4 regions of the Streptomyces sp. NPDC030820 genome follow, and region 1 is predicted to be linked to each of the others. Evidence: riboswitches for the same ligand, from Rfam matches in the RefSeq annotation. Region 1 holds a riboswitch; each other region holds the start of a gene.
What was found. A riboswitch is a leader RNA that binds a small molecule or an ion and turns the genes downstream of it on or off. The one in region 1 is predicted to bind cyclic di-AMP.

Region 2: another riboswitch for cyclic di-AMP. It lies ahead of ACZ418_RS04720 (transglycosylase SLT domain-containing protein); the one in region 1 lies ahead of ACZ418_RS05735 (C40 family peptidase).
Region 3: another riboswitch for cyclic di-AMP. It lies ahead of ACZ418_RS12455 (transglycosylase family protein); the one in region 1 lies ahead of ACZ418_RS05735 (C40 family peptidase).
Region 4: another riboswitch for cyclic di-AMP. It lies ahead of ACZ418_RS28840 (M23 family metallopeptidase); the one in region 1 lies ahead of ACZ418_RS05735 (C40 family peptidase).

Annotation. Positions count from the first base shown of each region.
Region 1 is NZ_JBVIEB010000002.1:246,720-249,997, reverse strand. Features, by position in the region: gene pcrA (DNA helicase PcrA) at 1-1,223, opposite strand, end outside; cyclic di-AMP (ydaO/yuaA leader) riboswitch at 1,529-1,634, shown strand; gene ACZ418_RS05735 (C40 family peptidase) at 1,664-2,854, shown strand.
Region 2 is NZ_JBVIEB010000002.1:34,522-37,799, reverse strand. Features, by position in the region: gene ACZ418_RS04725 (polyprenyl synthetase family protein) at 1-392, opposite strand, end outside; cyclic di-AMP (ydaO/yuaA leader) riboswitch at 984-1,165, shown strand; gene ACZ418_RS04720 (transglycosylase SLT domain-containing protein) at 1,170-1,664, shown strand; gene ACZ418_RS04715 (HAD family hydrolase) at 1,794-2,606, opposite strand; gene ACZ418_RS04710 (FAD-dependent oxidoreductase) at 2,734-3,278, opposite strand, start outside.
Region 3 is NZ_JBVIEB010000004.1:133,512-136,789, reverse strand. Features, by position in the region: gene ACZ418_RS12465 (DUF4097 family beta strand repeat-containing protein) at 1-234, shown strand, start outside; gene ACZ418_RS12460 (transglycosylase family protein) at 515-1,570, shown strand; cyclic di-AMP (ydaO/yuaA leader) riboswitch at 1,765-1,937, shown strand; gene ACZ418_RS12455 (transglycosylase family protein) at 1,942-2,622, shown strand; gene eno (phosphopyruvate hydratase) at 2,984-3,278, shown strand, end outside.
Region 4 is NZ_JBVIEB010000011.1:124,196-127,473, reverse strand. Features, by position in the region: gene ACZ418_RS28845 (GntR family transcriptional regulator) at 1-455, opposite strand, end outside; gene ACZ418_RS28840 (M23 family metallopeptidase) at 655-1,401, opposite strand; cyclic di-AMP (ydaO/yuaA leader) riboswitch at 1,414-1,576, opposite strand; gene ACZ418_RS28835 (M16 family metallopeptidase) at 1,789-3,177, opposite strand; gene ACZ418_RS28830 (M16 family metallopeptidase) at 3,174-3,278, opposite strand, start outside.

The DNA of each region.
Region 1 (3,278 bases):
CGCGCGCCCTGGCCGGCGTTGGTCCACAGGTTCTTCGGGCGGCGGGACTCGTTGCGCTCGATGACCGCGTTGGCGGCGGACAGGATGGTCTGTGTGGAGCGGTAGTTCTGCTCCAGCAGGATCGTCGTCGCGTTCGGGTAGTCCTCCTCGAACTGGAGGATGTTGCGGATCGTCGCGCCGCGGAAGGCGTAGATCGACTGGTCCGCGTCACCCACGACGCACAGTTCGGCGGGCGGGAGGTCGTGCTCGCTCGGCGGGGTGTCCTCGTCGTGCTCGCCGGTGCCCACGAGTTCGCGCACGAGCGCGTACTGGGCGTGGTTGGTGTCCTGGTACTCGTCGACGAGGACATGCCGGAAGCGGCGGCGGTAGTGCTCGGCGACGTCCGGGAAGGCGCGCAGCAGGTTGACCGTCGTCATGATCAGGTCGTCGAAGTCGAGCGCGTTGGCCTCGCGCAGGCGCGACTGGTAGAGCGCGTATGCCTGGGCGAGGGTCTTCTCGAAGCCGTCGGTGGCCTGGGTTGCGAAGTCCTCCTCGTCGATCAGCTCGTTCTTCAGGTTGCTGATCTTCGCGCTGAACGACTTCGGCGGGAAGCGCTTGGGGTCGAGGTCCAGGTCGCGGCAGACCAGGGCCATCAGGCGCTTGCTGTCGGCGGCGTCGTAGATGGAGAAACTGGAGGTGAAGCCGAGCTTCTTGCTCTCCCGGCGCAGGATGCGCACGCACGCGCTGTGGAAGGTCATCACCCACATCGCGTTCGCGCGCGGGCCGACGAGCTGCTCGACGCGCTCCTTCATCTCCCCCGCGGCCTTGTTGGTGAAGGTGATCGCGAGGATCTGGCCCGGGTGCACATGCCGCTCGGCGAGCAGGTGGGCGATGCGGTGGGTGAGCACGCGGGTCTTGCCGGAGCCGGCGCCGGCGACGATGAGCAGCGGGGAGCCGGCGTGCACAACTGCGGCGCGCTGGTTGTCGTTCAGCCCCTCCAGCAGCGCCGCCGCGTCGAGGACGGGACGCGGGGCGCCGTCGCGGTAGTACCCTCCCCCACTCTCGGCTCCGCTCGAGCGGGGGGACCCCCATCGGTCCGGCGGCACGTCGAACTTCCCGCCGAACAGATCGTCCGGAAGCGGCTCCGGAGCGTGATCGTCCTCGGGCGGCGGCGGGGGCTCCTCCTCGCGCCCGCGAGGGGCCTGGAGGTCCGCCAGGAAGCTGTCGTCAAAGAGGCTGCTCATCGCTCTACGAGTCTAGGGCGCCCCACCGACAACCGGTCGCCGTCCCAGGAACCCGACCGGTCCGGAACGGAGTTGATCTTCACCGTCGAATGGCCCGCACCCTGCTCACACAGGGGAACCGTCCGATGACAGACGAGCGAAACCCACCTCAGGTCACGAAAATGTATCGGACATATCACGCACCAACCTTCACAGGAGTCACACCAGTTGGCTAGCGTGCGTTCGGGCCGTACGACCCCTACCGGCGAGCCTCGCCGGGCCGCGCGGCCCCCGCCGAGTCTGGCGCGTCCCGCGGGGCGCCCGGAGCCGGGGACCCACCGACCTTTGGGGTGAATCGGCCGGCTCCCACCCGGGACGCCGCCGTAGGGCAACCCTTCCGAACCACCGCCCGAACCCGACAGCTAACCCGGTAGGCGGCCCACTGGAAGGAGTCGCCTCCCTTGGCGTCGCACCGCAAGCCGCGCCCCGGCGGGACCATCGGAACCGGCCTTCGCGCTCCCGCCCTCGCCACCGCCGCCCTCACCTCCATGGCTGTGCTCTCGCAGACCGCGGAGGCCGCCCCGAGTACCGATCACGCCAAGCCGAGCCTGGAGGAGGTCGAGAAGAAGGTCGACGATCTCTACCGCCAGGCGGAGTCGGCGACCCAGAAGTACAACGCGGCCAAGGAGCGGACCGGCAAACAGCGCGGCCGCGTCGACGCCCTGCGCGACGACGTCGCCCGGCGCACCGCACGCCTCAACAAGGCCCGCGAGGAGCTGGGCTCCTTCGCCGCGGCCCAGTACCGCACCGGCGCCGCCGCCCCCGACACGGCCACCTTCCTGCTGGCGAACGACCCGCAGGACTACTTCGACCAGACCCAGCTGATGAACCGGCTGACCTCGCGGGAGAAGACCGCGGTCGACGACTACATCGGCGAGCAGGCCGCGACCATGAAGAAGCGGCGCGAGGCCGCGGAGAGCCTGCAGACGCTGACCGACTCACAGCACGACCTGCAGACCGCCAAGGCCACCGTGCAGAAGAAGCTGGCCACGGCGCGCGAGCTGCTGTCGCAGCTGACGGCCCAGGAGAAGGCGCGGCTGGCCGCCATCGAGCGGGCGAAGGAGCAGGAGGCGGCGCGCAAGGCGGCCGAGCTGGCGAAGCAGCAGGCAGCTCAGCAACAGGCCGCCTCGTCGTCGTCCACCTCCGCGGGGTCCGCCTCCGGATCCGGTTCTACGGGCTCCGGCTCGACGGGCTCCGGCTCGACCGGGTCCACCACCACGTCCAGCTCGTACGACACCAAGGCCGAGAAGGCGATCGCCTTCGCCCGCGCGCAGATCGGCAAGCCGTATGTGTGGGGCGCCACCGGTCCGGACTCCTACGACTGCTCGGGCCTCACCCAGGCCGCCTGGAAGGCCGCCGGCGTCACGCTTCCTCGCACCACGTACGACCAGGTCAACGCGGGCACCACGGTCTCGCTCGCCGACGCGCGGCCGGGCGACCTGATCTTCTTCTACGACGACATCAGCCACGTCGGCATCTACATAGGCAACGGCATGATGATCCACGCCCCGAAGCCGGGCGCGTACGTCCGCGAGGAGTCGATCTACTACGGCGGCGAGTCGATCATCCACAGCGTGGTCCGCCCGGGCTGACCGCCCATCCCGGGCACGGCCGCGCCCCGGCCGACTCGCGCTCCACGCGCGCGTGCCATCGCATTGCAGGGCCACGCGCGCGTGCCGCGCGAACGGCACGTCCACGCGGGCGCGTGCCTACGCCCTGGGCTCCACGCGCGCGTGCCGGTGTCTTGGGGGTGCGCGTCGGCGGATGGCCTGTCCATGGGCGCATACCGGCGTCCTCCGCGTCCACGCGCGCGTGGGGCCGTTTGGCTGGTGCGACAGGGCATGAAGGTCGCGCCGTCCGCGTCCACGCGCGCGTGGGGCCGTTCCTCCGTCGATACGCGCCGCGCGCCGACCGTTCCTTTGACCACGCACGCCGGCCGCTCCTCCATCCACGCGGCCAACGCCCTCCAGCCCCCGTCCACGCGGCCACAGCCTTCCGGCATCCACGCGCCCCGGC
Region 2 (3,278 bases), 210 kb from region 1:
TGGGAGGCGCGGGCGAAGAGGAAGTCGCCGGTGAGGACCGCGACGGAGTTGCCCCAGCGGGTGTTGGCGCTGTCCACGCCGCGCCGCACGGCCGCCTCGTCCATGACGTCGTCGTGGTACAGCGTGGCCAGGTGGGTCAGCTCCACGACCACGGCCGAGGGCACGATGCCCGGCGCGTAAGGGTCGCCGAACTGGGCCGCGAGCATCACGAGCAGCGGCCGGAACCGCTTCCCGCCGGCTCGCACGAGGTGCTGCGCGGCCTCCGTGATGAACGGGACCTCGCTCTTGGTGGCCTCGAGCAAGCCTTCCTCGACAGCCGCCAATCCGGCCTGGACATCGGCTTCCAGAGCCTGGTCCCGCACGCTCAGCCCGAACGGCCCGACGACGGTCACGAGGGGTCTCCTGTCTGCTGGTGTCTGCTGGCGATTACACGGTTTGTCGATAGGTCGCTGCCATCACTCAAGTCAGCGTATCCGGTCCCTGTTCGATCACCGATAGCGCCCACCCGTCCAGCCTGGGCGGTATCGGATCACGACCGGTATGTTTTTGATCAAGTAATAAGAGCGGACATTCATCGACTTAACAGGAACCTGCACGCTTTGTCGCGAGACGAGGGGCGAGCGGAGTAATGCCTACACCCCAGACAACGACAGGCACCACACCAGGGGTTCCGCCGCGGGTTCCGTCATGGGCTTCGCCACGGGCCTCCGTCGATCCACCCGAATCCATCATGTCCGATTTGAAATACTTTGTTATTTCGTGAAATGGGTCACGGGCAGCCTCCGGCATCGAGGGTCCGCCGGAACCCCTTCTCCCCCGTTCCGTCCGCGAGTTGAGGGTTGGCAACCGCAAAGGATCAAGTACCCCATACGGCACAGACCAAGGTCAAATAGTGCATTGTGTGCATCAGGTACTTGTTTCGGACATGTGCTCTCGCATACGTTCCGGGCCGTCGGGCGGACGCCGAATCCTGCCGCCGCCCGTGTGACCCATCGACGAACTCATTCGTACGGCAGGAGCGGGGGACCCAGGTAAGTCGCCTGACCGGTCGGCACACGCCGCACCGGGACGGCTAGGGGTGAAGCCGTGCCTTCTCGCGAAGGCGCGGCCGGGCACCTCCCCGCCCGAACCCGACAGCTCACCTCGCAGGCGACGGAGAGGACTTCCCCATGCCTTCTGCCGCTCGACACCACCAGCCCCGCACCAACCGCCTCGCTCGCACCCTCGCCGTCGCCGGCACCGGTGCCACCGTCCTCGCCCTGCCGCTCATCGGCGCCACCAGCGCCTCCGCGGCCACCGGCACGACGACCACCAAAACGGCCTCCACCACCGTCGCCGGGTACCCGAACAACCTCGACGGCTGGATCCGCGAGTCCCTCGCGATCATGGCCCAGAAGGGCATCCCGGGCACCTACAACGGCATCTACCGCAACGTCATGCGGGAGTCGTCCGGCAACCCGTACGCCATCAACCTCTGGGACTCCAACGCCGCCAAGGGCATCCCGTCCAAGGGTCTCCTCCAGGTGATCGACCCGACCTTCAACGCGTACCACGTGGCCGGCACCGCCTTCAATCCGTACGACCCGGTCGCCAACATCACCGCGGCCTGCAACTACGCCGCCGCCCGGTACGGGTCCATCGACAACGTGTCCAGCGCGTACTGACCGGTCCCGCCGACCGGCACGGCATCGGCCGCCCGGTGCGCCCACACCTGACGGAGGGGCACACCGGGCGGCCGTCGCTCCTTCCGGAGAAGGTCGTGCACCGGGGACGGCCGCGTACTGATGTGCCGGTCAGTCGGTCGGGAACAGTCTTTCGAGGACGACGGCGATGCCGTCGTCCTCGTTCGACAGGGTGATCTCATCGGCCACCGCCTTCAGTTCGCAATGTGCGTTGGCCATGGCGACCCCGCGTCCCGCCCAGTCGAACATCGGGATGTCGTTGGGCATGTCGCCGAACGCCAGTGCCTCCTCCGCCGCGACCCCGAGCCGCTCGGCAGCCAGCGCGAGACCGGTCGCCTTGGTCACCCCGGACGGCTGAAGCTCCACGGTCCCCGGCCCCGACATGGTGACCGTGGCCAGTGAGCCCACCACCGCGCGCGCCGTGGCCGCCAACTCGTCGTCGGACAGGGTGGCGTGGCGCAGCAGCACCTTGCTGATCGGCGCGCACCACAGGTCGTCGCGCCGGCCGACCTGCACCGCGGGCAGGGTCGGGTGCGGCATCCGGTACCCGGGCTCGATGAGCGTGAGCCCGTCGACCCCGTCCTGGTCGACGGCCGCGTACACCTGCCCCACCTCGGCCTCGATCTTGCCGAGCGCGGTCTCGGCCAGCTCCCGGTCCAGCCGGACCGACCACAGCAGGCGGCCGGTCCCGGCGTCGTACACCTGTGCGCCCTGTCCGCACACCGCGAGTCCCGTGCAGCCGAGGTGCGCCAGCAGCGGCCGTACCCGCGGGGCCGGGCGGCCCGTCACCACCAGGTGCCGGGCCCCGGCCCGCGTCCCCCTCGCGAGCGCGGCGAGCGACCGGTCGGAGACGGTGTCGTCGCCGCGCAGCAGCGTTCCGTCCAGGTCGGTGGCGATCAGTGAATACGTGGGGGAGGCTGCCATGATCAGAGAATACGGATACCGGGCCCCACCGACTCACCTTGTCGTCCTGCGCACTTACGTACTGGTCCACCCCAAGTAGTGCTCCCCCACTCCTCGTTGATAAGGGCGCGCAGGACCGCAGGAGGCCTCAGCGATGAGCCGCCGCCAGGTGTTTCGTCAGGCGCGGTGAGGCGAACTCCGTGCCGCAGACGAAGCGCATCACCGGTCCGTACGACGACGCCGCCGGCAGGCCGGTGAAGTACAGGCCGGGAACGGACGAGACGAAGCCGGGTCCGAGCTTCGGCGTGCCGCGGCTGACCGCGAGCCGGGTGCGCAGTTCGTGGCCGAGGAAGTCCATCGCCGCGATGTCGACGCGGTAGCCGGTGGCGGCGATGACATGGTCGGCGGTGAGCCGCTCGGTGTGCCCACCGTGGGTGCGGACGGTGAGGACGGGGCTGCCGTCCGGTGCCTCGGCGTTCACGACCCGCTCCACGTCCTGCACCTGCACCGCGCGCTCGAAGCGCTCGCGCAGCCACCAGGCGCCGAGCGGTCCGAGGACCCGGCGGACCAGGAAGTGGCGGGTGGCCTCGGGCAGATAGCGGTAGGGGTGCGGGTAGTAGCTGAACGCCCAGAGCGACCAGGCGCGGCCGAACGGAGACTCGGGGCGCAGCTTCGGCTGCTTCCAGGGCGGCG
Region 3 (3,278 bases), on a different contig from region 1:
ATCAGCACCCAGAAGGGCGACCTCCGTATCACCGAGGCCGTGTGCGGCACGGTCACGCTGCGCACCGAGCACGGCGGGATCTCGGTCGGCGCCGCCCGCGGAGTCTCCGCGTCGCTGGACGCCGGCACCTCCTACGGCCGGATCCACAACGCGCTCAGGAACACCGACGGCGCCGCCGGTCTGAACATCCACGCGACCACCGCCTACGGCGACATCAGCGCCCACAGCCTGTAAGAGGGGCACTCCTCGGGCGCGGCGATCCCGCGAGCACGCGACGACGGGACGTTCGCGCCGGGGATCCCCGGCGCGGCCCCGGTGGGTGACAAAGCGGACGGGACGGGAGTTTCGGTGTCGCGCGAGAAGGGGATGGCAAACATTCAACTCTGTGATCTTCACGTGATCTGCGCGGCATGAACTTGTGACAAGTGATCGTCTGCCGATACGTTCACCCATCAGCGTGGCAGGAGGCACCACTTCGCCGCGCCGGTCCTGCTGTCGCACGAAAGGCTTCCGCATGCTCTCCGGGAACGGTCGTCACCGTCGCCCCCGTCAGGCTCCGGCCCTCCTCGTCGCGGCCGGCGTGACCGGCTCCGCCATCGCCATCCCGCTGCTCGGCGCCGCCAGTGCGAGCGCGGCCGACGGCACCACGTGGGACAAGGTCGCCGAGTGCGAGAGCGGCGGTTCCTGGAGCGCGGACACCGGAAACGGCTACTACGGCGGTCTGCAGATCTCCCAGGACGACTGGGACAAGTACGGCGGCACGCAGTACGCCGAGAGTGCCGACCAGGCCAGCCGCTCCCAACAGATAGCCGTCGCCGAGCAGATCCTCGCCGACCAGGGCACCAAGCCGTGGGCCATGTGCGCGCTGACCGCCGGGCTGACCTCCCACTCCGGTTCGGTCGACGTCGACCCCGGCGTCGGCGGCTCCGGCAACGGCGGTTCGAGTGACGCGTCCGGCTCGGCCGGCGGCTCCGCCTCGTCCGGTCTGCCGGATTCGTCCTCCCCGGACTCCGGTTCGGGCTCCGGCTCCGATTCCGCCTCGAACTCCTCCGGCTCGGACTCCACCGGTTCCCCCTCGAACGGGAGCGCCACGCCGACCCCGAGCGAGCACACCACCGGGACCCCGGACGGCACCGGCGACTCCGCCGGGACCAGCACCCCCCAATCCGACAAGACCGACAAGTCCGGCTCGCGCGACGGCGGAACGTCACAGGGGGGCGACAGCTCTCCCACGGCCACCTCGGGCGCCGACAACCCAGACAAATACCAGCAGAGCGCCGGTTCCTGGAGCCTGGTCGACACCGGTGCGCTCAGCAGTGGCGGACGTCACCGCGGTGAGAGTGCGGACGAAAGCGTGACAAACGGTCAGAACGCCACATCTGCCGGACGTCACGCCAGCCGTGAAACGGGCACCTACACCGTCCGTGAGGGCGACTCCCTCGTCTCCATCGCCGACTCCCTTGACGTCGATGGCGGGTGGCAGGCGCTCTACGACAGCAACAAGAAGGTCATCGGCGCCGACCCGAACCACATCACCGCCGGTCAGACCCTGAAAGTCGGGGACGAATAGGGCGGCGAACGGCGGCAGTTGACGCCACGTTTCGCGACTGATGTCCGTTTTGGCGAAAGTGTGGGATGAGTCTCAGAAGCCCTGATCGTCTTTGAAATTCCGCCGATCGCGTGTCTACGGTCAGGACCGCTCGTCACCACGAGCCCCGGCCGTCGCAACGCCGAATCCTGCCAGCGACTGCCCGGGAACAGTCGTCGCGTCAAGCGCCGTAGGCAGGAGCGGGGGACCCAAGGTAAGCGCCGGGCCCAGCGGTTGACGCTGGACCGGCTTGGGGTGAAGCCGCGCCTCGGATGAACGAGTGCGCGGCCGGGCAACTCAACCGGCCCGAACCCGACAGCTCACCTCGCAGGCGTCGGTGAGGGGATCGATCCATGCTGTTCTCCGGCAAGGGCAAGCACCGTCGTCCGTCCAAGGCCATCCGCGCCATCACGCTCGCCGGCGTCACCGGCGCCGCCGTCGCCGCCCCGCTGATGGCGGCCGGCAACGCCTCCGCCGCCACCGCCTCCCAGTGGGACGCCGTCGCCCGGTGCGAGTCGGGCGGCAACTGGTCCATCAACACCGGCAACGGCTTCTACGGTGGTCTGCAGTTCACCAACTCCACCTGGGCCGCGTACGGCGGCACCGCCTACGCCGCGCGTGCCGACCTCGCCACCAAGGCGCAGCAGATCGCCATCGCCGAGAAGGTCCTCGCGGGCCAGGGCAAGGGCGCCTGGCCGGTCTGCGGCACGGGCCTGACCAGCGCCGCCTACAACGGCTCCGCCCCGACGACCACCAAGTCCAGCAGCACCGCCACCCGCTCCACCGGCCAGCAGGCCGCCACCCGCTCCACCACGCGGACGGCCCCGAAGGCGAGCAAGACCGTCACCACGCCGACCGGCAAGAAGGTCAAGAAGGGCGACGGCGAGTACAAGGTCGTCAAGGGTGACACCCTCAGCGCCATCGCCGAGAAGCACGGTGTGAAGGGCGGCTGGCAGAAGCTCTTCCAGCTGAACAAGGACATCGTCCAGGACGCGAACCTCATCTACCCGGGCCAGCAGCTGCACCTGAAGTGACACCTGGCTCCGCACGGGCCCACAGCGCCCTCACATTCCGGCCCGCACTGAAGGCCTCGTGAGGGCCACCCCCGTCCCCACGGGCTCCCCGCCCCGGCGCGTGTTCCCCCGTACGCGCCGGGGCGGGGTCTTTCGTTGGCGGGGTCTTTCGTTTCCGCGCGCTGTTCGCCCACTCTTCAGCCGGGCCTCACCGGCAGGCCCCTTTGTTCCGAGGGTGAACAATGGGTACCGTCTGCGTGTCCCTCCTGTCCACGGGACGGTCGGTCGGTGGCCGACGCCCCGGGGACGGTTAGGCTCTAGTCGCAAGGCACAGCCGTAAGGCAGAACGCCCTGCACTTCCAGCGTCACATCCCAGAAGGAGATGCTCGTGCCGTCCATCGACGTCGTCGTAGCCCGGGAAATCCTGGACTCCCGAGGCAACCCCACGGTCGAGGTCGAGGTCGGCCTCGACGACGGCAGCACGGGTCGTGCCGCCGTCCCGTCCGGCGCCTCCACCGGCGCCTTCGAGGCCATCGAGCTCCGCGACGGCGACCCCAACCGCTACCAGGGCAAGGGCGTCGAGAAGGCCGTCCTCGCCGTGATCGAGCAGATCGGCCCGGAGCTGGTCGGCTACGACGCCACCGAGCAGCGCCTGATCGACCAGGCCATGTTCGACC
Region 4 (3,278 bases), on a different contig from region 1:
TGCCGCAGCTGGCTGAGCATCGCGGTCAGCGAGGGGCTGCCACAGGCCTGGGCGAGCGTCTCGTGGAACCAGCCGCCCAGCGAGCGCAGATCGTCGCTGTTGCCCCTGCGAGCCCGCTCCTGGCCCAGCCTGACCAGGCCGCGCAGCACCTTCAGATGAGCCTCGGTGCGCCGCTGGGCGGCCCTGGCGGCACCGAGCGGCTCCAGCAGCAGGCGCATCTCCAGCAGATCGGCGGCCTCCTGCTCGGTCGGCTCGGCCACGCACGCGCCCGCGTGCCGGCGGGTCACCACGAAGCCCTCGGCCTCCAGGGTCCGCAGGGCCTCGCGGACGGGGACGCGCGAGACGCCGTAGCGGCGGGCCAGGACTTCCTCGGTCAGCCGGCCGCCGCGCTCGTAGACACCCGCGACGATGTCGTCCCGGATGGCCGTGCACACCGAGTGCGCCGGAATACGCATGACCGACCTCCGCCTTAATCCCCGTGAAACGTCGACGATGGACGCGTGTTCCGTGACTCTATTCCAATGAGCCGGAATTTCCGACGGCGGGCCGGAATCCATGGATATTTTTTGGTCAGCGGATCGGGTGGCGCCCGTGAAAAAACGACGAAAGCCCCGGCTCGGTGAGCCGGGGCTTCGCAGGTCGCGCGAAGGGGCGTCAGACGGTCACGCCGTGCTTGCGGAGGTAGGCGACGGGGTCGACGTCCGAGCCGTAGTCGGGGGTCGTACGGGCCTCGAAGTGCAGGTGCGGGCCGGTGGTGTTGCCGGTCGCGCCGGACAGGCCGATCTGCTGGCCCGGGGTGACCTGCTGGCCCACCGAGACGCCGATGGACGACAGGTGGCCGTACTGGGTGTACATGCCGTCGGCCATCTTGATCACGATCTGGTTGCCGTACGCGCCGCCCCAGCCGGTGGAGACGACGGTGCCGGAGCCGACCGCGTGGACCGGGGTGCCGCTCGCCGCGTGGAAGTCGATGCCGGTGTGCGAGCCGGAGGACCACAGGGAGCTGCTCGCCTTGTAGCCGGTGGAGACGTAGGAGTTCGCGATCGGGGCGACGAAGGTGTTCAGCAGGCGCTTGCGCTCGGCCTCCCGGGCGGCGCGGGCCCTGGCCTCGCGCTCCTCCTTCGCCTTCTTCGCCGCGGCCTCCTCGGCCGCCTTCTGCTCGGCGGCCTGCTTCTGCGCGGCGGCCTGCGCGGCGATGTGCTCGGCCACGTCGTCGCTCAGGGTGAGGACCGGTGTGAGGCCGGTCTGCCCCACGGTGTTCTCGGCGGCGAGCGCCGGGGAGGCGGCGAGGGTGCCGATGGCACCGGTGGTGGTGAGGGCCGCGATGCCCGCCGCCTGAGCGGTGGTGCGCTTGACCCGGCCGGGCTTGCGGTGCTTCCCGGTGGCGCACATGAACGCCATGGAGTGGCTGGTCCTTTCCTTCCCTCTCGCCTACCGGGTTAGCTGACGGGTTCGGAGCAGGAAGGTCTCCTACGGGCCCCCTCGCGCTCGCGCGGGCGCCCGATTCACCCCAGGGACTGCGTGGGTCCCCGGCTCCCCTGGCTCGCGCCGTACGGGGACTCGGCGATTGCTGTCCGGTGCCGCGGGTGCGGCGCACTGCCTACGACGAACAGCCCGGGTGACGCTACGTAAGCCGGCTTTCGAACCCCAAACGGATCCGGGCTTTTGTAGCGCATCCCACAGGGCAGACAGGCAACCTCCACCTCAAATCGGGCATCCCGTAAGGGAGCGAAAACGGCAGGGGCCCTGACGGTCCGTAGACCGACAGGGCCCCACGCGCGCGTGCGGTTACTCGGCCGCCACGACTGTCACTTCACCGATGCCGAGCGCCTCCACCGGTGCCTTGATCTGCGAGGCGTCACCGACGAGGACGGTCACCAGACGGTCCACCGGGAAGGCGTTCACGACGGCCGCCGTGGCCTCCACCGTGCCCGTCGCCGCGAGCTGCTGATAGAGCGTCGCCTGGAAGTCGTCGGGCAGGTGCTGCTCGACCTGGTCGGCCAGCGTGCTCGCGACGGCCGCCGCGGTCTCGTACTTCAGCGGCGCCACCCCGACGAGGTTCTGCACGGCCACGTCCCGCTCGGCGTCGGTCAGGCCGTCCGCCGCGAGGGTGCCCAGCACCTTCCACAGGTCCTCCAGCGCGGGGCCGGTGTTGGGGGTGTCCACGGAGCCGCTGATGGCGAGCATCGAGGCGCCCGTGCCGTCCGGCGCGGACCGGAGGACCTGGCCGAAGGAGCGCACACCGTAGGTGTAGCCCTTCTCCTCGCGCAGGACGCGGTCCAGGCGGGAGGTGAGGGTGCCGCCGAGGCAGTAGGTGCCGAGCACCTGGGCGGGCCACACCCGGTCGTGCCGGTCGGGGCCGACGCGGCCGATGAGCAGCTGCGTCTGCACGGCGCCGGGCCGGTCCACGATGACCACGCGCCCGGTGTCGTCGGCGGTCACCGGCGGCACGGGCCGCGGCTCGCCCGGGGTGCCGGTCCAGGCGCCCAGGGTGTCGGCGAGCAGCGCGTCCAGGTCGACTCCGGTGAGGTCGCCGACCACCACCGCGGTGGCCGTGGCGGGGCGTACGTGCCGGCCGTAGAAGGCGCGTACGGCGGCGGCGTCGATCTTCTCGACGGTCTCCTCGGTGCCCTGGCGCGGGCGCGACATGCGCGAGACCGCCGGGAACAGCTCCTTGGAGAGCTCCTTGGCGGCCCGGCGGGAGGGGTTGGCCAGCTCGTGCGGGATCTCGTCCAGGCGGTTGCGGACCAGCCGCTCCACCTCGCTGTCGGCGAAGGCGGGCGCGCGCAGCGCGTCGGCGAGCAGGCCGAGGCCCTTGGCCAGGCGCGAGGCCGGGACCTCCAGGCTGAGCCGGACGCCGGGGTGGTCGGCGTGCGAGTCCAGCGTGGCGCCCGCGCGCTCCAGCTCGGCGGCGAACTCCTCGGCGGAGTGCTTGTCGGTGCCCTCGGAGAAGGCCCGCGCCATGATCGTGGCGACGCCGTCCAGGCCGGCGGGCTCGGCGTCCAGGGGCGCGTCCAGCAGCACCTCGACGGCGACGACCTGCTGGCCGGGGCGGTGGCAGCGCAGCACGGTCAGGCCGTTGTCGAGCGCGGTGCGCTCGGGGGCCGGGAAGGCCCAGGGCTTGGCCTCGCCGGCCTGCGGCTGGGGGTGGAAGTCCATGGTGGCGAGCTCGGTCACTTGGCCGTCTCCTCGTTCTCGTTACCGGCCTCTACGGTGGCTTCCTGCTCCGGGTCCTCGGGAACGTCGGCGTCCGGGGCCTTCTCCGGGGACTTCGGTTC